DNA from 3 places in the Mesorhizobium sp. C416B genome. Region 2 is predicted to be linked to each of the others. Evidence: predicted binding sites of a transcription regulator. Region 2 holds the regulator's gene; each other region holds the start of a gene.
What was found. Region 2 encodes LexA, which represses DNA repair genes until DNA is damaged. Its sites were predicted from a motif close to TGTTCNNNNTGTGTTCNG; they were not measured.
Positions count from the first base shown of each region.

Region 1: a site for LexA is predicted at 5,739-5,756, ahead of NLY43_RS19105 (ImuA family protein). Genes of this name have one in related genera too.
Region 3: a site for LexA is predicted at 1,272-1,289, ahead of NLY43_RS13910 (DUF3072 domain-containing protein). Genes of this name have one in related genera too.

Region 1 covers NZ_CP100471.1:3,915,900-3,923,525, forward strand. Annotated here, with positions in the region: gene NLY43_RS19095 (error-prone DNA polymerase) at 1-3,247, opposite strand, end outside; gene NLY43_RS19100 (DUF6504 family protein) at 3,244-4,722, opposite strand; gene NLY43_RS19105 (ImuA family protein) at 4,664-5,716, opposite strand; gene NLY43_RS19110 (metallopeptidase family protein) at 5,938-6,360, shown strand; gene NLY43_RS19115 (DUF1737 domain-containing protein) at 6,452-6,658, opposite strand; gene NLY43_RS19120 (HpcH/HpaI aldolase/citrate lyase family protein) at 6,698-7,579, opposite strand.
Region 2 covers NZ_CP100471.1:285,413-293,038, forward strand. Annotated here, with positions in the region: gene kynA (tryptophan 2,3-dioxygenase) at 1-300, shown strand, start outside; gene kynU (kynureninase) at 407-1,654, opposite strand; gene NLY43_RS01480 (GntR family transcriptional regulator) at 1,822-2,586, shown strand; gene lexA (transcriptional repressor LexA) at 2,792-3,574, shown strand; gene NLY43_RS01490 (ComEC/Rec2 family competence protein) at 3,568-6,024, opposite strand; gene arr (NAD(+)--rifampin ADP-ribosyltransferase) at 6,136-6,552, opposite strand; gene gltX (glutamate--tRNA ligase) at 7,015-7,626, shown strand, end outside.
Region 3 covers NZ_CP100471.1:2,834,491-2,842,116, reverse strand. Annotated here, with positions in the region: gene NLY43_RS13915 (NADP-dependent oxidoreductase) at 164-1,081, opposite strand; gene NLY43_RS13910 (DUF3072 domain-containing protein) at 1,324-1,533, shown strand; gene NLY43_RS32825 (nuclear transport factor 2 family protein) at 1,550-1,666, opposite strand; gene NLY43_RS32820 (hypothetical protein) at 1,610-1,810, shown strand; gene NLY43_RS32580 (GNAT family N-acetyltransferase) at 1,909-2,061, shown strand; gene NLY43_RS13895 (hypothetical protein) at 2,548-2,781, shown strand; gene NLY43_RS13890 (hypothetical protein) at 3,446-3,688, shown strand; gene NLY43_RS13885 (VanZ family protein) at 4,421-4,795, shown strand; gene NLY43_RS13880 (hypothetical protein) at 5,507-5,731, opposite strand; gene NLY43_RS32575 (glycosyl hydrolase 108 family protein) at 5,674-5,889, shown strand; gene NLY43_RS32570 (DUF1515 family protein) at 6,053-6,253, shown strand; partial or broken gene NLY43_RS13870 (helix-turn-helix domain-containing protein) at 6,240-6,488, shown strand; partial or broken gene NLY43_RS13865 (IS256 family transposase) at 7,070-7,626, opposite strand, start outside.

The DNA of each region.
Region 1 (7,626 bases), 3.1 Mb from region 2:
TGACCCTTTCAGCTTTGTCCGAGAGGGTGGCAATGTCGGGCCGGGCAGCCGGCGTCATCTCTTCCAGCAGCACCGTCAGCCACGGCGTCAAATCCTCGATCTTCTCGGCGACGATGTGGATGACGTCGGATTCCGACTGCAGCTTGCCGGTGACCTTGACGAAGCGCGCGCCCATGACGATGGGCCGGAAACGGGTAAAGGTCCGCTCCCAGAAAATGACGTTGGCGACGGCCTTGTCGTCTTCCAGCGTCAGGAAGATCGCATTGCCCTTGCCGGGCCGCTGCCGCACCAGCACCAGGCCGGCGACCGAGACCCGCCTGCCGTCGCGCACCGAGCCGAGATTGGCATTGGGAATGACGTCGGCGCGGTCGAGCCGCTCGCGCAGGAAGGCGACCGGATGCGCCTTCAGCGACAGGCCGAGCGCGCGGTAGTCGTGGATGACGTGCTCGCCGAGCGGCATTGTCGGCAGTTTTGTCTCGGGCTCGAGTTCGCGCAGCCGGATCGCCGGCTGGTCGAACAGCGGCAGCCGTTCGGCGGCGCTCTTGCCATCCAGCGCGCGCACCGCCCACAAGGCTTCACGACGGTCGAGGCCGAGCGAGCGGAAGGCGTCAGCCTGCGCCAGTCTTTCGATTTCGCCGACATCGAGGCCCGAGCGCAGCCACACATCCCTGACGCTTGTATAGCCGGCGCCGCGCCGCGCGGTGAAAGCTTCCATACGCTTCTCGGCCAAGCCCTTGATCTGACGGAAGCCAAGCCGGACGGCGTACCGGATCTTGATGACACCGCGCATTTCGGCATGGCGCCCCAGGATGCGGCCCGGATCGAATTGGGCTTTCTCCAGGGTGCAGTCCCAGTCGGAAAAATTGACGTCGACGTCGCGGATATCGACGCCATGGTCGCGCGCGTCGCGCACCAGCTGGGCCGGCTGGTAAAACCCCATCGGCTGCGAATTCAGGATCGCGGCGCAGAACACGTCGGGATAAAAGGTCTTGAACCAGCAGGAGGCATAGACGAGCAAAGCGAAGGAGGCGGCGTGGCTTTCGGGAAAGCCGTATTCGCCGAAGCCTTCGATCTGCTTGAAGCAGCGCTCGGCGAAGTCCTTGGTGTATCCCTTGCCGACCATGCCGTCGATCATGCGCTGGCGGTAATTGCCGATGGTGCCGGTGCGCTTGAAGGTGGCCATGGCGCGGCGTAGTTCGTCGGCTTCGCCGGGTTTGAAACCACCGGCGACGATTGCAATATTCATCGCCTGTTCCTGAAACAGCGGCACGCCGAGTGTCTTCTTGAGAATAGCCTCCAGCTCTGGCTTTTGATATTCAGCCGCTTCCTTGCCCTGCCGACGGCGCAGATAGGGGTGCACCATGTCGCCCTGGATCGGGCCGGGCCGCACGATCGCCACCTCGATGACCAGGTCGTAGAATTCGCGCGGGCGTAGACGCGGCAGCATCGACATCTGCGCGCGCGATTCGATCTGGAAGACGCCGAGCGTATCGGCGCGGCAGATCATGTCGTACACGTCGTTCTCTTCCGGCGGCAGGGTGGCCAGCACATAGGGTCGGCCGTAATCATCCCGGGCCTTCGGATAATGGTCGGTGAGCAAGGTGAAGGCGCGCTTCAGGCAGGTCAGCATGCCAAGCGCTAGAATATCCACCTTCAGGATCTTCACCGCGTCGAGATCGTCCTTATCCCACTCGACCATCTTGCGCGCCTCCATCGCCGTCTTGACGATGGGGACGATCTCGTCGAGCCGGTCGCGGGTAATGACGAAGCCGCCGACATGCTGCGACAGATGCCGGGGAAAGCCCATGATCTCGTTGGCGTGGGCGATCACGTGACGGGTCGAGGTCTCGTTGCGGTCGAGGCCGCCGGCATGCGCCTCCTTCTCGCCGAGCTCCGAGGTCGACCAGCCCCAGATCGAACTGGAGAGCGCAATGCGGACATCGTCCGACAGGCCCATGGCCTTGGCCACCTCGCGCAGCGCCGAGCGGCCGCGATAGCTGATGACGGCGGCAGCCAGCGCGGTGCGCTTGGCGCTGTATTTGGAGTAGATGTACTGGATCACCTCTTCACGCCGCTCATGCTCGAAATCGACGTCGATGTCGGGCGGCTCGTTGCGCTCCTCGGAAATGAAGCGCTCGAACAACGTGTCGATGCGCTCGGGGCCGACCTCGGTGATGCCGATGCAGTAGCAGACGATCGAGTTGGCGGCCGAGCCTCTGCCCTGGCACAGAATGCCCTCATTGCGGGCGAACTGGACGATGTCGTAAACGGTCAGGAAATAGCGCGCATAATTCAGACGCTCGATCAGAGCGAGCTCCTCACTGATGCGCTGCAAGACGGAAGCGGGGACGCCCGCCGGATAGCGCGTGGCGGCCCCCTCCCTGGCCAGACGCTCTAGCTCGGCCTGCGGCCCAAGCCCTGATTGCGTCGGCTCGTCGGGATAATTGTACTGGAGGTCGCTGAGCGAGAAGGTCAGTTCGCCGGCAAAGCGCAGCGTCTCGGCCAGCGCCCGTGGATGGCGGCGGAAGAGACGGGCCATTTCCAGCGGCGGCTTCAGATGGCGCTCGGCGTTGGCCGTCAGCTCCAGCCCGACCTCGGCGACCGGCAAATTGAGGCGGATGGCGGTGAGCACATCTTGCAGCGAGCGGCGCTCGGCGCTGTGATAAAGCACGTCGTTGGTCGCCATCAGCGGCACGCCGGCGATGTCCGCCATGCCCGCCGCCTGCTCGATGCGGAAACGGTCATTGCCGCGATAATCCGGCGCCATGCCTAGCCGCAAATTAGCGCCGAAACGGTCTTTCAGTTGACGGACCAATGCCAGGGGATCGTCGGCATTCGCCGAGAGATCCGGCAGCACCGCCAGCGACAGCAGGTCGCCCCATTCGAGCAGGTCGCTGCGCTGGAGAAGGGTCGCGCCCTTCTCGTTTTCATCGCGCAAATTGGCTTGCGTCAGCATGCGGCAGAGATGGCCCCAGCCCTTGCGGTTCTGCGGATAGGCGAGAATGTCCGGCGTGCCGTCGCCGAACACCAGGCGGCAACCGGGGTGATAGGCGAGCTTCTCGACCTTGGCCTGCTGCCAGGCGCGCACGACGCCGGCCACCGTGTTGCGGTCTGCCAGTCCGATCGAGGAAAAGCCGAGGAATTTGGCCGCCACCACCAGCTCCTCCGGCTTGGAGGCGCCGCGCAGGAAGGAGAAGTTCGACTGGATGCCGAATTCCGCATAGGGGATGACGGTCAGCGCGTTCATGCGAAGACCCCATGCATGAACCAGCGCGGCGGCACCTGCGGGTTGCCATAGAGGCCTTGCCGGTAGAGCCAGTAGCGGCGGCCGTCGGCATCCTCGATCCGGAAATAGTCACGCGTCGATGTGAGCGGATCGCTTGACGTTTCACGCCACCATTCCGGCGCGATGCGTTCCGGCCCCTCGGCGCGCGCGACCCGGTAGAGCGCGCGGCGCCAGCGGAAATTCATCGGCGGACCCTCAGGCATTTCGGTGGCCGGCACCTCGATCGGCTCGGGCGAACGGAACAGCCGGATCGGCCGTTCCGGCGGGAAGATGGTTGCGCGCGGCGCGTCTTTCGAGCCCGGCTTCCTGAGCGGTGTTTTGCGTTGTGGCGCTTCCGAGAACGGGATGGTGGCGATGGCGCGCTCCGGCAGATGGCTCTCGAGGGCGACCGGTTTCAGCACCGCACTGTCGCCGAGCCTGGCGCGGATGCGGTCGGCAAAGAGTGCCATGTCGGCGCCGTCATCCTCGGTCTCGCCGGTCAAATCGGCCTGCTGCATGTCGAAGCCGGCGGCCGCCAGCACCGAAAGCCGCACCAGGTCGAAGCCGTAGCCGGCATCGATGTCCTGTTCGAGCGCGGCCAGCCGCTCATGGAACAGGCGCTGGATAAGCTTGGGTTCGCGCAACGGTCGCGAGGTACCGACAGCGATGCGGCTGACGGCGCCGTCGACGCGAAACAAAAGCAGCGCCAGCATCCTTGCGCCCTCGCCGCGGCGTTCGAGATCGGCCTTCAGCGTCACCGCCAGCAAGAGCACCAGCCGTTCGATCTCGGCGGTCAGCACGACCGGCTCGGCCAGGTGGCGTTCGACCGAAAGCGGGGCCACGGGCAGGCGCGGCGATACCGCCTCGTCGAGGCGGCCGAGCGCCTGGTCGAGCCGCAACAGCAAGGTCGCGCCGAAGCGACGGGCGAGCGGCGCGCGCGGCGCTGCCATGACCGCGCCGGCGGTCCGCAGGCCGACGCTTTCCAAGCTGGCGCGGATATCGGCCTCGATGCGCAGTGCCGCCAGCGGCAAGGGGGCGAGCAGCGCTTCCTCCTTGCCGGAGACAACGATGCGGTTGCCGCAGAAGCGCGCCGCCGCCCAGGCTGCACCCGGCGTCGCGGCCAACCCGGCGCGGACATCGAAACCCTGCTGGAAAAACCGCGCAAGGATGTCGTCCAGCATGGCGCGCTCGCCGCCGAACAGATGCGTGCAGCCGGTGACGTCGAGATAAAGGCCATCAGTACCGTCGAGCGCCACCAGCGGCGTATAGCGATCGCACCAGTCGGCGAGGCCTTCGAGCAGCCGGCGATCGGCGTCCGGATCGGCCTCGACGATGTCGATCGAGGGATGCATGGCGCGCGCATCGGCAATGCCCATGCCAGGCTTCAGATGCAGCGCCTCAGCCCGCTCGTCGAGGGCCGATATGCGCTGGGCGTTGCGGTCGCGATGGCTGATCACGAGCGGTGGGTGAGATGGCGGCAGATGATCCGAAGGCCGGGAACGCCACGACCGTCCCAGGCGCTGGCGCAGGATCCGTTCTGCCGCCAGATGCGGGAACCACAGCGACAGAATTCTCTGCCCGTTTTTCGCGGGGCTTTCTTTCTTCGAATGCGTGTTCATCGGGGTTCCACTCCAGTGTGAATTGTCCAGGCAGAGCGGTGCGGCTCTTGCCGATGCTGACGGTGAAGGCAGGGTGGCCGATCGAGCCGGCAAGCGGCCCGGCGATCGTCCGGCGCGATTTCGCTGGTGCAGCCGACACGATGAGGCGCACCGGGGCGGCGGTCGGCTCGGCTTCGCCGGCCTGGCGCAGCAGGAACACCGGCCGGCCGGCGTTTTGGGCGCGCGCGTGCAGCCGGCGCGTCGCGGTGAGGTCGAGCCGCTGCGGGCTGCCACGGATCTCGAGAATGATTGCGGCGAGCGCCGTCATCTTGGCGGCCTCCTCGGCTACCCACAGCGCATCGGTGAGTTTCGGCGCCTCGGAAAACAGCAACTGCTCCGGTGCGATACCGAACATGCCCTGCAATCCCCTGGCATAGGGAAAGCCGGCCTCGCGAAAAATCTCCGATGTGCCGATCCACAGCACGGGCAAGGGCTGGCCCTTGAGGATCAGGCTGACCAGCGACAGCACAAAGCCGGCGACGGCCCCGGCATTGCGGGTCTCAAGGCCATGGATTTCGCTCAAGGCGGCTTTCGGCAGGCCGCCGCTCAGCGCCGCATCGAGGTGCTCGACGCCGGTCGCCAGGAAAGCATTCGGCGAAGCCACGGCAAGCCCGCGCCGGATGATGGTGACATCGGCATTAGGTTCGGGCGCACCGCCGATAGCGCTGTCAGCGCGCGCACGAGGTCGCTCGCCGGCCGGCGCGGCCAGGCGCTCGGGCAGCGTTCCCTCGATCTTCGCGATCTGGCGGCGCAGGGCAAAAACAGTCTCCCGCGCCACGGCTGATGTCGCCATGACGGTCAATTTCTCTCATAATTGTTCCTGTTATGTTCTTATAGATTCCAGAGGGTGCCGAAAGAGTCAAGCGGAGTCAGAAGGAATTTATTCCTTGATCAAAGGTGGCGAGGCCAACCTTGGACTTTGGTCGCAGCCATTCGGCGCAAAGAATTGGCCAGGTACCCGTCCATTTGCCGAGTCCGGAGGGAAAGCCTATATGCCGGATCAAAGGACAAAGCATGGCCCGCATCTACAAGACCCGCACCTGGCACGATGAACTCTCGCCTTCGATCGAGGAGATCGAGTTTCTGGCGCTGGAGGCGTACGCACATCTGCCCGACGATTTTCGCAAGCTGACCGGCGAGATCGTCATCATGATCGCCGAATTCCCGACCGACGAGATCATGGACGATCTGTCGCTGGAGACGCCGTTCGACCTGCTCGGCCTGTTCGAGGGCCGCGGCATCGCCGAGCGCTGGAACCCGCAGACCGGCGAAGGCCCGAACCGCATCACCCTCTACCGCCGCGCCATCCTCGACTACTGGGCCGAGAACGAAGAGACGCTGGGCGACATCGTCACCCATGTGCTGATCCACGAGATCGGTCACCATTTCGGCCTGTCGGACGATGATATGGAAAAGCTCGAAGAGGCGGCGGAATAGCCCCCGCCTTTGTCATCCTAGGGTCTGCGTCGCGTCGCTTCGCTCCTTGCTTCGCCCTAGGATGACGAAGACGCGGAGGTTGACGCCTTCCCTACCAGTCGCTCAGCTTTGTATCCGGCCCGTATTCCTGGCCGTCAATATCCTTCACCACCGACTGGCCGCAGCGCATCGATTTGGTCTTCTTGTCGTAGGCGTAGGTCGGCGAGCCGTACAAATGCCAGCCCTTGCTCAGCGCCGCGGTCACCTTGTGGCAGAAGGTTGAATCGTCGGGGGCGGACAGAAAGCGGTAAAGTCTCATGGGTCAGGTCCTGTCGTGAGTTCGTCTTTTCGGGGCGGATCATGCGCCGATGGCGGCGGCCTTCGCCAGCAGTTTTTCGGCCTGTGCCAGATGCAGCCGCTCGACCATCCTGCCGTTCAGAGCAATCACGCCCTTGCCGGCATTTTCCGGCAAGGCAAAGGCATCCTTCACCGCGCGCGCCTCGGCCAGAGCTTCGGGCGCGGGCGCAAAGGCGCGGTTGGCGGCTTCGATCTGGGCCGGGTGGATCAGCGTCTTGCCATCGAACCCCATGGCGGCGGCTTCGGTGCATTCGCGCGCAAACGCGTCGAGGTCGCGAAAATCGTTGGAGACGCCGTCGAGTATGCCGATGCCACCGGCGCGCGCCGCCAGCACCATCTGCATCAGCCAGGGCACAAGATAGCGGCGGTCGGGCGTCGCCAGAATGCCGGTCTCCTTGACCAGATCGTTCGTTCCGGCAACGAAACAAGCTAGGCGCGAGGCCGGGTCGCGGCCGAGTTCGGCAATGGCGCCGATGTTGAGCATGGCCTTGGGCGTCTCGATCATCGCCCAGAGCTTGACGCTGTCGGGGGCAAAATTGTCGTCGAGCACGTCGCCGACTTCGAGGATATCGCGCGGCGTGGCGACCTTGGACAACAGGATGCCGTCGGGCTCGAATTTCGCCGCGGTCAGCAGGTCATCGTTGCCCCATTCGCTGGACAGCGCGTTGACGCGCACGATCATCTCGCAGCGGCGTTTCGGTCGGCTGGCGAAAATGCCGGCCAGTTTGTCCCGCGCGGCGATCTTGTCTGAGGGCGCGACGGCGTCTTCGAGGTCGATGATCACGGCATCGCAGGCAAGCGTCGCGATCTTGGCCAGCGCCTTGTCATTGGAGGCGGGGACGTAAAGCACCGAGCGGCGCGGGCGGTAAGGTTCGCTTGTCATGGCCGATCTATGCCGCTTGTGGGCGGGGGAGGCAAGCGTCCGACCGG
Region 2 (7,626 bases):
GGCGCCGACGCCAGTCGCACGGACTGGCGCGAGACGCGCGTCGAGAACGAAGAAGTGCTGGCTGCCTGGCAAACCGTCTACCGCGACCCGCAGCGCTACTGGATGCTCTACGAACTGGCCGAGAAGCTGGTCGACTTCGAGGATTATTTCCGCCGCTGGCGCTTCAACCACGTCACCACGGTCGAGCGCATCATCGGCTTGAAGCGCGGCACCGGCGGCACCTCAGGCGCCTCCTATCTGAAGAAGATGCTGGAGGTCGTGCTGTTTCCGGAGCTCTGGACGGTCCGCACCCGGCTCTAGAGCATTTCACCGTTTAACGTAAACGGCGAAATGCTCTAGCTCTTTGATTTGACGCAATTGCGGACGGAAAACCGCTTCACACTTTTCCTGAAATTGCTCTAGTTCCTCAGGTGACCGCGGTCTTCACCGCGAAGCGGGCGTCCTGCCAGGCGCCGGTGCGCAAAATATCCTCCAGCGCTTCGACCGCCTGCCAGACATCGCCATAACCGACATAGAGCGGCGTGAAGCCGAAACGGATGGTCGACGGCGCCCGAAAATCGCCGATCACGCCGCGCTCGATCAGCGCCCGCATCACCTGATAGCCATGCGGGTGGAGGAACGACACCTGGCTGCCGCGCTGGCTGCCGTCGCGAGGACTTTCCAGTTCAAGCCGGTAGGCGCCGCATCTGGCTTCGACGAGCTGGATAAACAGGTCGGTCAGCGCGATGCTTTTTCTGCGCACCGCCGCCATGTCGACGTCGTTCCAGATATCGAGCGCGCCCTTGAGCGCCCGCATCGACAGCACCGGCTGCGTTCCGCATAGGAAGCGGCGGATGCCGCTGCCGATGGCAAAGCCCTGCTCGAAGGCAAAGGGCCGCGCATGGCCCCACCAGCCGCTGAGCGGCTGGCTGATATCACCATGGTGGCGCTCGGCCGCGTAGATGAAGGCCGGCGAGCCCGGGCCGCCATTGAGGTATTTGTAGGTGCAGCCGACAGCGAAATCGGCATTGGCACGGTCGAGTTCGACCGGCAAGGCGCCGGCGGTGTGGCAGAGATCCCAGATGATCAGCGCGCCGGCGTCATGTGCCTTGCGCGTCAGCGCCGCCATGTCGCGCAACTGGCCGGATTTGTAGTTGACGTGGTTGACCAGGATGACGGCAACGCTGTCGTCGATCAGGTCCTCGATTGCGGCCGCGTCGACGCCCTCCAGCCGCAGCCGCGTTCCCGGCCGGGTCGAGGCGACGCCTTCGGCCATGTAGAGGTCGGTCGGGAAACTGTCGCCCTCGGCAACGATGACCGACCGATTCGGCCGCATGCCGAGCGCGGCGTGCAGCAGCTTGTAGATGTTGATCGAGGTTGTGTCGCAGACCACCGTCTGCCCGTCAGCCGCGCCGATCAGTCGTCCGAGCTGATCTCCCAGTTCCACCGGCATGTTGAACCAGCCAGCCGTGTTCCAGGCGCGAATGAGGTCCTGCGCCCATTCCTGCGTGGCGGCCTGTTGCAATTCGCTGAAGACGGCTGGTGACGCGGCACCCAGCGAATTGCCGTCGAGATAAATTACGCCTTGCGGCAAGACAAAGCGTTCACGCATGGAGCGCAGCGGATCGGCGGCATCCATTGCTTCGATTGTAGCGAGATCGGGTGTCGTGCTCATGATCCGGCGCCCTTCCATGGACAAACGCGCGCGGCGGAGCCTGCCGCCCAAACATGCCGGCGATCTTGAGTGGTCGCCCTTGAACTGTCAAATATTATATATAATTCACCCGTTGAAAGGCTTTGATATATAATGATCCGCCGAGCGTTTATGTCTGATGGATCACGATGCTGGATGACGAGCAGACCTCGAAGACGGAAGCGGCCTATCGCCTGCTCAGGCGCGATATTCTTGCGACCCGGCTGGCGCCTGCCGCGCCGTTGAAGCTGAGCACGCTGCGCAACACCTACGGCATCGGCTGGACGCCGTTGCGCGAGGCGCTGTCGCGGCTGGAGGCGGAACGGCTTGTGACCGCCATCAGCAACCGCGGGTTTGCGGTCGCTCCCGTCTCTCGGGCGGAGCTCGAGGATTTGGCGCGTGCGCGGCTGGTGGTCGAACTGCCCCTGCTGGTGGAATCGATCGAGAAGGGCGACCGTGAGTGGGAAGACGCGGTCGTTGCCGCCCACTATCGTCTCTCACGGTGCGGGTCTGTTCTCGACGATCCATCGGATGATGCGGTCGACGCGTGGTACGAAAAACACGATGCCTTCCATGCGGCGCTGCTCAGTGCCGCGACATCCAGCTGGCTGCTGCGCTTCAATGCGACGATTTCCGACCAATTGCATCGCCATCACCGCTTTCTGGGTCTGGCCCCGACGCTGCGCGCGGCCGCCGGCCGCACGGATGGACACCGGAAGGCCGTGGCGGCCCTGCGCGACGCCGTGGCGATCGAACACCATACCGCCCTGATGGAAGCGGCCCTCGATCGCGACGTCGAACGTGCGAAAACTCTGATGACCGCTCACATCGGCTACACGCTGCAGGTCTATGCCCAGAGCGAACCCGGCGCGGATGCTGCGCAGCCCCGTCCGAAAAGGAAGCGGCGATCGTAGCCGACGACGCAGGGCACTTTGTCTTCGTTTCACCCCGTTGCTGGCAACTGGGCGCAGGCGGCGCTCGCAGCGCCGAACGTTACGCTGAACAAAACGTCAACACATTCATTAAACTTTAAAAGGTTGCGGAACACAACTGGAACAGATAGTGTTTGTTCTGGGTTTGTTTTTTCTGATTCTGGTTTCAGAACCCTTGGGGGCCGCGATGCTGACGCGCAAACAACATGAGCTTCTGATGTTCATCCATGAACGCCTGAAGGAGAGCGGAATCCCGCCGTCCTTCGACGAGATGAAGGAAGCGCTCGACCTCGCCTCCAAGTCCGGCATCCACCGACTGATCACAGCGCTTGAGGAGCGCGGTTTCATTCGCCGGCTGCCGAACCGGGCGCGCGCGCTGGAAGTGCTGCGGCTACCCGACTCGATCGCACCAGGCCTCAACGCGGCGAGGAAGTTTTCGCCGAGCGTCATTCAGGGCAGTCTTGGTCAAGCCGGCCAAGGGCAAGGCGGCCAGGGACAAGGCGGGATGGGCCAAGGCGGTCTCGGCCGCCAGATCAGGCCGGGCTCGCCGTCGCGTTCGATGTCTGCCGGCAATGACGATGCCGTTTCCTCGATTTCAATCCCGGTGATGGGACGCATCGCCGCCGGCGTGCCGATCGACGCCATCCAGCATCAGACCCATTCGATCTCGGTGCCGCCCGACATGATCATGGGCGGTGAACACTACGCGCTCGAGGTCAAGGGCGATTCGATGATCGAGGCCGGCATTTTCGATGGCGACACGGTCATCATCCGCAATGCCGACACAGCCAGCCCCGGCGAGATCGTGGTGGCGTTGGTCGACGATGAGGAAGCGACCCTGAAACGCTTCCGCCGCAAGGGCGCCTCGATCGCCCTGGAAGCCGCCAACCCGGCCTACGAGACCCGCATTTTTGGACCGGACAGGGTGAAGGTGCAGGGCAAGCTTGTCGGATTGATCCGGCGCTACTGAGCCGGCTTGGGTTTGTATTTTTCACGCTGGTTGTAAGGCGGCAGGCCGCGCGCTTCGCGGGAGAAGCGGCGTTGCTCGTGCCAGGGGCGATACGGCTTGTCGACGGCGAAGCGGATGGTTGGCGCTGCAGCTGCCGATTGCGGATCGAAGAAGACGGCGGCGCTGCCGTCGCGGGCCAGCTGTTTCTTCGTCACGACCAGCACCAGCGGGTCGCGGCACGGATTGTAGGCCGTGGCGTCATCGATGACGATCAGGCTAGCGAAGGCACAGGCCGGCCGCGCCGTCTTGCGGTCTTTGGCAAGGGCTACAATGGCTCCGGAAGGGTGTCGGGCGATACAGAGATCGCCCATGCAATAGAAGGGCGACCCGGGCGGCAGATCGAGCGGATCGAGATCGAACCGCGTATCTGTTGCCTCGAAAATCTCGGGCGGGATAATGGTTTCGGCCCGCAGCGCCCGTTTCCAATTGTCCGTGGTGAATTCGTTGGAGCGTTCGCGGTTGAGGGCGAGTTCGCCGCCACCTATCGGCATGGCCACCAGATGTGCGTCCTCGGATATGAGCACGTCGGGCGTAAGCACCTGCGGCACCGTCAACAGGCCGGCCAGCGCGAAAGGCACGGCCGCCAGCCTGAGCCAGGTGGTGGCCATGGTGGCGATGACGAGGGCGACCGCCACCAACAGCACCGAGCGGATGGAGATCAGCCCGACGGCGTCGACCGGCGAGCGCTCGGAAATCCAGGCCGATATAGCGATCATCGCCATCAGACCCTTGCCCATCACATAGAGGAACGGCCCGTCGGCGCCGAACGGCATCGCCAGTGCGCTGAGCACGGCAAAGGGCATGACGATCAACGAAACAATCGGCATCACGGCCAGATTGGCGATCAGGCTGAGCGGCGACACACGCTGAAAATGCCAGATGGCGAACAGCAAGGTTGCACTGCCGGCGATGATCGAGGTCATGGCGAGGCCGCCCATGGCCAGCGCGAATTTTCGCGACAGGAAGCCGACGAAGGAGCGCTTTGCCAGCGGCGTTCTCACCTTGTCGGCGCGGTAATCGGCCCAGCCGGCATAGGCGCCGACAAGGGCGGCGGTGGCGGCAAACGACATCTGGAAGCTGGGACCGACCACCTCGTGCGGCGACACCAGGATGACGGCGATGGCGGAGATCGCCAGATTGCGCATGGTGAGCGCGGCACGATCGAAGAGTACCGCGACCAGCATGACCGCTAGCATGATGAAACTGCGCTCGGCGGCGACCACGATGCCTGAAATGACGAGATAGGCGGCGATGGAGACGAGTGCTGCCACTGCTGCATATTTCTTGACTGGGCGGCGCGAAGAGAAATCGGGAAACAGCGCAAAGGCGCCACGCAGCAACGCCATGATGGTGCCGGCAACCAGCGCCATGTGCAGGCCGGAGATGGAGATGATGTGGTAGATGCCGGTGCGCCGCATCGCTTCGTTGACCTCGTCCGGGATGCCGGCGCGCACCCCGACAATCAACGCCGCGGCAATCTCGCCTTCGGCGCCGCCGATTTTGCCCCTGATATGGTCGGCAATGTTTTCGCGCGCGTTCTCGATTGCCGAGGAGAGCCGCGCGGTCAGCGGCGGCGGTCCCTGCGTAGCAATGGTTTTCGGATTGCCGAGAAAGAAGCCGCTGCCGCCGATACCGGTGAAATAGCTGTCGAAGGAGAAATCGTAGCTCTCCGGCCGCACCGGACCGGTCGGCGGCAACAGCCTGGCATAGCCGGTGATCAGGGAGCCGGCGGTCATATCGGCGGGAACGGTCCGCGCCGAGAGCCTGACCCGCTCCGGGGCGTAGCGCAGCTCGGGGTAAGCGGTCGAAACCACGTCGAGCGTCAGCCTGATGCGGCCGCTTTCCATCTGTTCGAGACTGACGACGCGGCCGGTCAGCCGTGTCTGGATCTCGGAGCCGAGCATCTGCGTTCCGGCGCGCCAGGTCTCGACTTTGGCGGCGACGACGCCGAGCGCGCACAGCATCGCGGCCATGCAGAACAGATGCGTCCTCGGCCGCGATCGCGTGGCGACAGCGCAACATGTCGCCAGCACCACAATGGCGATTGGCTGCGCAAAGCCGGGCTCGCCGGCCAGCGAGAAATAAAAGATGACGCCGGCCGCCAGGAAAACCGGCACCAGCAGGAAGGCGACGCCCCGGTCGAGCTCCGTGTTGGCGGCCACGGCAAGGCTGCGGCGGAGCGCGGGCCATGACGGACGGCGAAGCCGTCTGCGCAGACGGGCGATAGATCCGGGCGCTGTGACTTGCGCCGGCAACGCGTGACCGGGCAGCGCAGGCGCGACGCCGGGATGCGGCTCAGGCAGCGCGAGGGGCAGCGGCTCGGCATAGGGACTATCGGCAAACAGCGAGCGTTCGCTGACGCTTGCCTCGGCGCCTTCGCCTTCCTTCGTGCCCCGGCCACGTCCAGCCATCGGGTCTGCCCCTTGCGCCCCAGACCCCTATGCTACATGAACGCGCAAAGCGCGAAAGTCCGCGTGATCACGTCCACCGCGCCGGAATCGACCATCACCTGGCAAGGAGGCTCAATCCTCAACCATATCCTGGCCCTCCGCTCTCAGGCGAGCAAGCCCATCGTGCATTGCCTTCAATTGTTCCGGTGTATGACCCTGCCATTCACCGAGTTCACCCAGGATGAGCAACGGATCACGGGAGCGGTAGGATTTCGTCGGATTACCGGGAAATTTTTTATCGGTCAGGTTAGGGTCATCCATGAAAAACCCCGTCGGCTTTACGATGTAAATCCTTTGACGACCGTCACCCGTTGCAAGCTCTGCTCCCCAGATGGCGGCTTCAAGTGTCTGGGAGAAATATATCCATGACAGTGGTTGATCTCTGAAATTGGAAGGGTGGCCGACGCTCAGCAGATCCCCGGGTTTCAAATCCGCCCGGGTGCCATGGTAGAACGGATCACCCTCCGTATGGTCAGCGTTTCTGGTCATCGGTAGTCCTTCTTTCAATCATGCTTCCTTAGTGGCGAGACCGGACTGCACAAAGTTGCGGTGTTCACGATAATGATTGCAGAAAGGTCAATATGCGTGACCAAGCCAACGCTGTCACGGCGGCGTTGTAGTCGGGCAGTGCCGCATTCGTGAAGAAATGTCCGCTCGTCAGAGGGGGCTACCACCGTCGCAGCGATGTTCCAGGCACTGTGACGGACGCTGCAGCCGAATGAAACCCAGACATTGACGCTGCTGCCAAATGAGGTTGCGCGGAGGTGCGAACAGATTTTGTGCTACAAGGCTCCGGCGCCCGTTGACGCAACCGATAATTGCCGACGTGCCCCGGCCTCGTCCAGCCATCGGGTCTGCCCCTTGCGCCCCAGACCTCCTATGCTACATGAACGCGCAAAGCGCGAAAGTCCGCGCGATCACGCCCCGCTTTCCAAACTTCCCGAGAGTTCCATGTCCGACACGGTCGTCACCCGTTTTGCCCCCTCGCCCACCGGCTATCTGCATATCGGCGGCGCGCGCACGGCGCTGTTCAACTGGCTGTACGCCAAGCACACCGGCGGCACGATGGTGCTGCGCATCGAGGACACCGACCGCGAACGCTTCAACGAGGCGGCGACACAGGCCATTCTGGATGGGCTGACCTGGCTCGGCCTTTCCTGGGACGGTGAGGCCATATCGCAGTTCGAGCGCGCGCCGCGCCACCGTGAGGTGGCCGAGGAGCTGGTGCGCCTGGGCAAGGCCTATTACAGCTACGAGACGCCTGCCGAGCTCGAGGCGATGCGCGAGGCCGCACGCGCCAAGGGCCTGCCGCCTCGCTACAACGGCCAGTGGCGCGATCGTGCCCCCTCGGAGGCGCCTCCCGGCGTCAAGGGCGCCATCCGCATCAAGGCGCCGACCGAGGGCGAAACCGTGGTGCACGACCGTGTGCAGGGCGAGGTGCGCTTCCCCAACAAGGACCTCGACGATTTCATCATACTGCGCTCGGACGGCAATCCGACCTACATGCATGCCGTCGTCGTCGACGACCATGACATGGGCGTCACCCACATCATCCGTGGCGAC
Region 3 (7,626 bases), 2.5 Mb from region 2:
GGGTCACTTTCCGAAAAAGGCAAGAGTCGGAAACGTACAAAGTAGGTTCCCGCAAACACCGCCCTACGATGGCTAAATCCCGCGACAGGCGCTGATTTGCACCTCACCGTGTCAGCTGCCGACGCGACCATAAGGAGCGAGGGCCCGCCTCTCTCCCAAGTTCTCACGGACGAACGCGGACAACGGTCTTGCCCGCGCGTCGGTCCGTTGAGTTGAAGGTGCCGATGGCATCATCCAAGCTCGAAACCTTGCCGATGTTCGTCCGCAGTCGTCCATCGCGGATCCGCTGCACTATCTCAGAAAGCTGGGCTCGATCAGCCTCGACGACGAAGTCAACCGCCAAGCCGTCTGCAGGTCGAATGTCCGTTGGTCCAACGACTGTGACAAGGATACCTCCGGCCCGGACGAGCGTTGCGGATCGCTTCTGGACATCGCCGCCGATGACATCGAACACCAGATCGACGCCGCCGACATCTTCAAGGGTGTCTTTTGCGAGGTCGAGGAATTCATTTGCACCGAAGTCGAGCGCTTTCTGGCGGTCGGCGGCCCGCCCGGTGCCGATCACATAGGCTCCAGCCTCCCTGGCAAGCTGCGCCACCATCGAACCGACGGCACCGGCAGCGCCATGCGCGAGAACGCTCTGCCCGGCCTTGATGCGGCCATGCTGAAACAGCCCCTGCCAAGCGGTTAGGCCGGAGATCGGCAGGCTAGCGCCCACCGTAAAGTCGACATCGCCGGGCAGCGGCGCGAGGTTACGGGCCTCCATGGCAACATACTCGGCGAGGATGCCGTCGCGATGCCAGTCCGCGAGGCCGAACACCCGCTGACCGATAGAAAGCCCTGTGGTGCCGTAGCCGAGCGCAGTGACCACACCAGCCAGTTCGTGGCCGAGGATCGAAGAGGTCCGGTCACGGAAGGCTCGGTCGGCCCACGTCGAGGGCCACTCCAGTTCGGTGTTGACGAATCCTGCCGCATGAACCTGTACGACCACGTCGTTAATTGCCGCCCGAGGCTCGGGCAACTCCACCAACTTCATCCCGGCCGTTCCTGCAGTCAGGTCCGTCGCTACGATTGCTTTCATGGGGCGTCTCCTCACCGTTGGGGTAAATTGCGGGCGCGGAGGGTCTTCGATGTCTCGCGCAGAGTTGGCGTTGAGTTCATCGTTGGCGACCGCGAGCGGAAGCTAAGCAATCTCGTCGGATTCTTCCAGCACGGGTAAACTTGCGTTCGTGAACACCTATGCCCTCGCAATTTCACACACTTCAAGCATGTGGAACAAAAGCAGATCAAATACGTTGTGCCGTTCCCAACACGGAGAGCGTCATGCAAACTTCACCCCGAGCCAAAAGCGCAACTATCAGCAAGGATCCTGACGAATGGACGACTGGTGACGAGCCAATGACTCCGTCGCAAGCTTCCTACTTGAAAACATTATGTGAGCAGGCGGGCGACGACAGAAGCTACGCCGAAGATCTAAGCAAAGCCGAGGCCTCGAAGCGAATCGACGCGCTAAGGAGTGAGCTCAAGCTCTAAAGGCGCTGGGAGAGACCTACGACAGGTTGAAGGTCGCCAGTTTCGCGGTATTTGGCCTGTGATCTGGACGGTCCAAATGGTGAAGGTGGTAGAGTTTGCTAACGATCTTCCACTCTCCTGCGATCTTGAGCAGGGAAAGATAGTCGTGAACCTTGTGGTTCCAAATTCGTCCTCAACCTTCACAGTGGCTGCATCGCCCGTAATGTCGAGCGATGCGACTGTCCAGTTGGGGCTGGTGTTCGGCGGCAAGCCCGCACCCATCACCTCGCCGACATAGGCATCGACACTCAGCCATGGAGCTCGAAGAGATCGCGGCTATCTACCCGCTCTATCAGCAAACCGGGTATGGGCGGAAAGTGGGCGTAGGCCGACCATGTGGTTGTCGACGCCGAGATGCGCAGTGCTGGTATCGGCGCCAAACTGATGGGGCGGATCGAGAAGGAAGCAGCGCGTTTCGGCTGCGACATCACCCGCATCTCGATACGAGCGCACACACAAATTCTACAGCCTAAACGGTTAGGCCGATGATGCGCTCGTTCTGGTCAGCCACTGAGTGCGTGGGCCGAGGCAGAGTTCCCACAATATGCTGCGCACAAAGTAGCGACAGAGCGGGCCTAGAAGCGACATAGCGCCGGGTGTGAACGCGAACGCAGCCGGCGCCCGAATGCGTTCAGCGAGCGCCGTCGCGTCCACCTTGCCTTTCTTTGACGGCCCTGTGTTCAGCTTCCCACGGCAACGCGTGGAAGTCGGGCTGGTGCCCCGCTTCACGGTAGCCAGCCTGAGTGAGTAACTTGCTTTGTCCCGCTCCACAACGCAAACAAACGGCGGATTCCCCAAGCACCTATAAACGCCTACAGCTTTTTCCATGCGACAGGTGTGCTGCGGGTGCTCGAAGATGTCGTCCTTCATTGCGATGACAGAACAGGGAGCGAGGACAACTCTTTTTTTGATTGCAGAGAGAGTCTGAGCGGGCTTACTAGTGAGGGGTTTGCCATCGCTTTGAGGGAGGCTGCGATGGTTGCAACGCCCATAGATATCGCTCAAGCGGCCACTACGGCCACCTTGCTGATGCGCCTTCGTCAACGTCATCGCGATGACGTGGCGCGAGGCTGGGAAGATGCCGACCCTTCTACTGTTGCCGTCTCCCGTACGCCTGAGTGTCAATGGCGCGATTTAGCCAAGGCCCTGGTGCACGATTGGTTCGAGCTGATCGAAACTGGCTTGGTGGATTGGATCGTCAGCAAGTAGCCGCTGCCCGCCAGCGGCCCAGCAGCCGTCTGCGGGACTTTGCAGCGGGCGCGCTGGGCCTGACCGGTGGGGCGGTGTGGTATCCGCCGGCTGGCGAACATATGCGCCTCCTCCCAACGCCAGCGAAACATCCAAACGAACGAGGCGATCTAACAGCGATCTCACCGTCCAGCCAACACATAGGCCTACAGCAAAGGCTTATAATCGCTGAGAGAACGAAAATGGCCGACGCCATGGTTGGGGAACCCGGGTGGGTAGGCGCCGGCCACAAGCGGAACAGGCCCGCCGCGCCACACACATGGCTGATTTGTCATCACGTGGTTATGGTGTGATCGCGTAGGGCTAGACCAGCGGAACCTAGTAAACGCCGCTTATTAAGCGATCCTCGACGCGATCGTTCATCGCCACGACGACCTGGGAAACTTGACGGTTGCAGCCCTCTGCCATGTCGAGCTCAAGTCATGAACATCGGCCCTCCGATCATGAGCAGGCATGCGCCCATCCTACCATATCGCGCTGCCGGTATCGCAAGGCGCCGGCAGCAAGGGGGAGGCGACCAGAGCCGATGTGAAGGGACTAGGCAGCTAATATTCGCTTGCGCTAATTTAAATGTGCCGTAACGTCAGGCTCAGCCTTTTTGGGGAGGCACAACGTGGGGAGTATGATGAGAGTAGCTGTGTTTTGCGCGGCGATCGTGATCGCTGTGACTGGTGTCGCTGTTGCCAAGGAGAAGAAGGTGGTGGTGAGTGACGCCACGGACCTTTGCTCTACGAAGCACTCGGCCAAGAAGCAGGTGCTCGAGCTGGACTGCAGGCCGACCGGAACCGCCAAATTGCCGGCCGGTGGAACGCCGGAAAAGCCGCGCCTCGGATACGACACCGATCCCTGGCTGGTTAAAGGCCTTTAGACACTAGGCGATGGCAACACAGCGCGGCTAAGGGGATTGTGCGCTGGCGGTGAAGCCTTCTTTGTTCATCGGTGGAACATTGTCGCCTGGAAACGCTTCGGACGGTGCACTGCCCCATCAGTGCAACGTTCCCTTCCTTGTTTGCACTGGCCGGCTGCCGAAAGGTGGCCGGCTTTTTTTGTATACAAGCGCAACCTGATGTTTGGAGCTTGTTGATTGGACAGCAGCGAGTGGCCGCTGCTGGCTTAGCGTCCAGGATTAGAATCTGTAAAGGCGAGATCACCAAGGCAGGGATGACCAGACTAAATAACGGTTTCGTCTGTTAGCCGCCACGCCGACGATAATTGAATTCAGAAGGGAGTCGGCCCGGCTGCCCAACATCAGGGTGCAAAAGACAGCCGGGCCAAGGCTGGAAAGAGTTCCGCTCCAGCCCAGCCGTGCCCGGCACGATACGCATCGCACCTGGGCGCAAGCGGTACCAATGGCTCGCCTATTCCGCCGCGCCTTTTCGGCAGGAAACCCTCGGCCTCATCACAATGGAGGGCGACATTCGCAGCGCCCTATGGAACCATCCAGAGTGACATAGGCTGTTTCATGAAACTTCCTGATGACATCAGGAGGCCTGTTAAGCATGCCAGTTGTTCGCGCTCGTAGCTCAGATGCAGGTTGGAGCTCTGCCTAGTGCACCAGTATCGGAAGCGAGAACTAGGAACCGGGAGTGCTGCGGATAGATTGCCGCAGTCGAGCTTTCATCAGAGCATGGCAAGGGCTGCCTTTCTCTCCACGTTGGCGGTCGTCCTGCTGCTCGCGCTATTGCCAGACCACCTGCTGCACGCCCTCGGATTGGCCTTTACGTCTCATCACGACAAGCTCAACCACGCCGCCGCGTTCGCCACCTTGTCGGCTTTGGGTAGCCTCGGCTGGCCCCAACAGGTGGTCCGGCTGGCGGTTCTACTTGCTTTAACGGGCGCAGCGATCGAAATCCTTCAATGCGTCACAGGGCGTGACATGAGTGTCTTCGACTGGTTTGCCGACTGCGCCGGCATGGCATACGGGCTGAGAACTATGAGCTGGGTAAAGGAGATTCTGGGCGAACCGGTTATTTGATCGCCACAGGCTCCGCCTTACCGCCGCCGTCTTGGCCCCACTTGCCAGCCTCACGCCGGGGCGCCTTTCGAACCCTCGCTTTTGCCATTCAATTCCGACGCAAAGGTCAATAGCAAGGCGAATAGGTTTCAGGGCCGCTCACCATTTAGACTTAGGTCCGATTCTTTCGCGCAAATGGCCGTAGCCGGAAACATTTCTCCTTCTACTTTGTTGCAGTGGCCGTGCCGCTGAGGAGAACATGCACAGTGCCTCTATCAAATGAACTGCGCGACGTACCTTTAGAATTCCAATGCCCCTCCTGTTCACGCCCTATGGTGAGAAGGGGATCCTGGCTGAAAACGATTGCCGGTTTCAAATGCGATAGCTGCAGGTCCAGAGTGCGGCTCGGCTACGAAGAGAAGCTGGCCATATTCGACCGGCACCTTAAGCGAGGCGCGCCGGATCTGGGCCGACGACCAATGGAGTGGGATCCCGGCAACGGTTCCTGAGAGTGTGTCGGCAATTCAAGCTCCAACTGCTTGCGGTCTGCCGCAAGTCCAAGCTTTCATCTGGTCGCAAGGTCAGGAGGCTCTTTCGTCCATACGGAACCGATGATGGCGAGAGGTTTCGATGCGCTCGGAGCACCGAGCAGGTCGACACGTTTCTGGTAGCGACCACCAATCTCTAGCTGACCGCTTCCACGTTCTGACGAGGTGCGAGCAACTTGATCTTCTATAGTCTTTTTCGAGCCAGCATGCTCGCCGCCTCTGCGATACGGTCTCCGTAAGCATCGGCGACGAATGATAGCGTCGACAGGTCGATAATGAGGTCGTCGATCGCGCCCGCCAAGACACTGGACCCGCGCCCAAATTGATGCACCAGCGCCCGCACTTCCTTAAGTGCCGTCGAGGCTTCACCCGCATCCAGCAGCGCCTCGATGTCATCGAAAACCTGCATCCCGACCCTCCCGCTTTAAAACGGTGGCAATTTCGCGCGAAAAGAAAGCGCCTGCCAAGGTGCTCACGCGCGAAGGCGGCTATTCAGACAACAAGAAAGACCCTGGTGGCCCAACGATGAAGGGCGTCCATGGAGGGCGTTCAGCGAGACGCAACTGAGATTCGGCGCGACATTAAAGGACGGCGATGCTTCAGCCGCGCTCTCTTACGAGCAATCCGAGCAGCGCCCAGCCGCCAGCCAATCGAAGATGTACGCCAAGACCGATAAGCTGGCGGAGCGTTTTGCCGAGACTGAAGACGCGGTGAATCGCTCAGCGAAGACATGACCGAGGTGGAGGCGGTCTCTGCCGAGGTGACCCGGTGGAAGTTGATGGGCCTCGGCGCATTGGGCGTCACTGGCATGGCAGCGGCGGCGCTCGCCTCGCTTAGTTACGCCCTGTTGGTCTATCTGGCGCGTGCTGCGCGGCGGATGACGAGCAGGCGGCATAGTCGACAGGCTCTCAAGATGACTGGTGATGTGTGATGATCGCGTCGACGGGAACAGCTTTGCGATTACGCACGAGTTCTTATCAGTTATGCTCGGTGTCAGGCGGCCCGGCGTCACCATAGCGCTGCAAACCTTGGAGGGCCAAGGTCTGATACGCTCAATGCGAGGAGAGGTAGTCATTCTTGATCGCGCGCGTCTAATTGCGCTGGCTGATGGGTCATATGGCAGGGCTGAAGCCGAATACGCTCGGCTAGTCGGCAAACTGCATTGACGGCAGACGCCGCCCGCGTGCACAGTGCCCCTGCAACAGCGCCCGCCGGCTGAGCCACGGGTGTTTTTGCGTCAGGCGGGAACATTCCCGCTCTGAGGCTGTTTGGCTACAACCGGCTCGTTCTTCAGCGGTCCGTGCCGGTGACCAAGATGCGTCCCTCACTCGTCATGGGATGGCCCGCGCAGCCTCGGAAGCAGGCGCGGGCCATCCCATCAAGCCCTAGCCCCACGGCAGGGGCTTTTTGCTGTTCGGATCTGATGCGGTCCTGGCGGGAGTAAACACTGTCACTCCGTGCCGAGGCGAGTTCCTCCCGGAAATGGTGCATGAGCGCTCGCTCTTCCGCCAGACATGATCGGAGCGACCGAGCCATTTCGATACAAACGGACGATTTTATTGCGTAATCTTTGCTCATCGTCGCATTCAACTCGCGCTGAGTCTGATTGTTCCATGAGCAAGACCGCCCGGCTGTTGAAAACCGAGCGACTTCTTTCGTTTGCCGACTTAGCTATTGCGCAAGAGCAACACCCAAACGTGAGGTATAGCTCCCTCAGCGCCTCTGGTTGACAATCGTTTCGGCCTGAGATTCCGACGAGCTCGGTGCGCCGCTTGATCTCGCCGTTGAGACGTTCGATCGGATTCGTCGAGTGGAGCTTGGCGCGATGTTCCTTGGGGAAGGTCATGTAGGCCAGCACGTCGGGCTCGGCGTCGTCCATGATTGTCGCCAGCTTCGGCACCTTCGGCCGGATCTGGTCGGCGACGGCGCGCCATTGTACGGACGCGGCCTCGGGCGTTTCCTGGGCGAAAGCGGTGGCGATGAAGGCTGAGACGACCCTGCGGCCGCTCTTGCCGGCATGGGCCAGCACGTTCCTCATGAAGTGGACGCGGCACCTCTGCCATGTCGCGCACAGCACCTTGGTGGCGGCCCCCTTGAGGCCTTCGTGAGTATCGGAGACGACGAGCTTGACGCCGCGCAGGCCGCGACGTGTCAGCTTGCGCAGGAACACTGTCCAGATCGGCTCGGCCTCCGAGGTGCCAATCTCCATGCCCAGGACCTCGCGCCGGTCGTCCGCGTTGACACCGACGGCGATGATAACGGCGACCGAGACGATCCGCCCACCGCGGCGGACCTTCAGGTAAG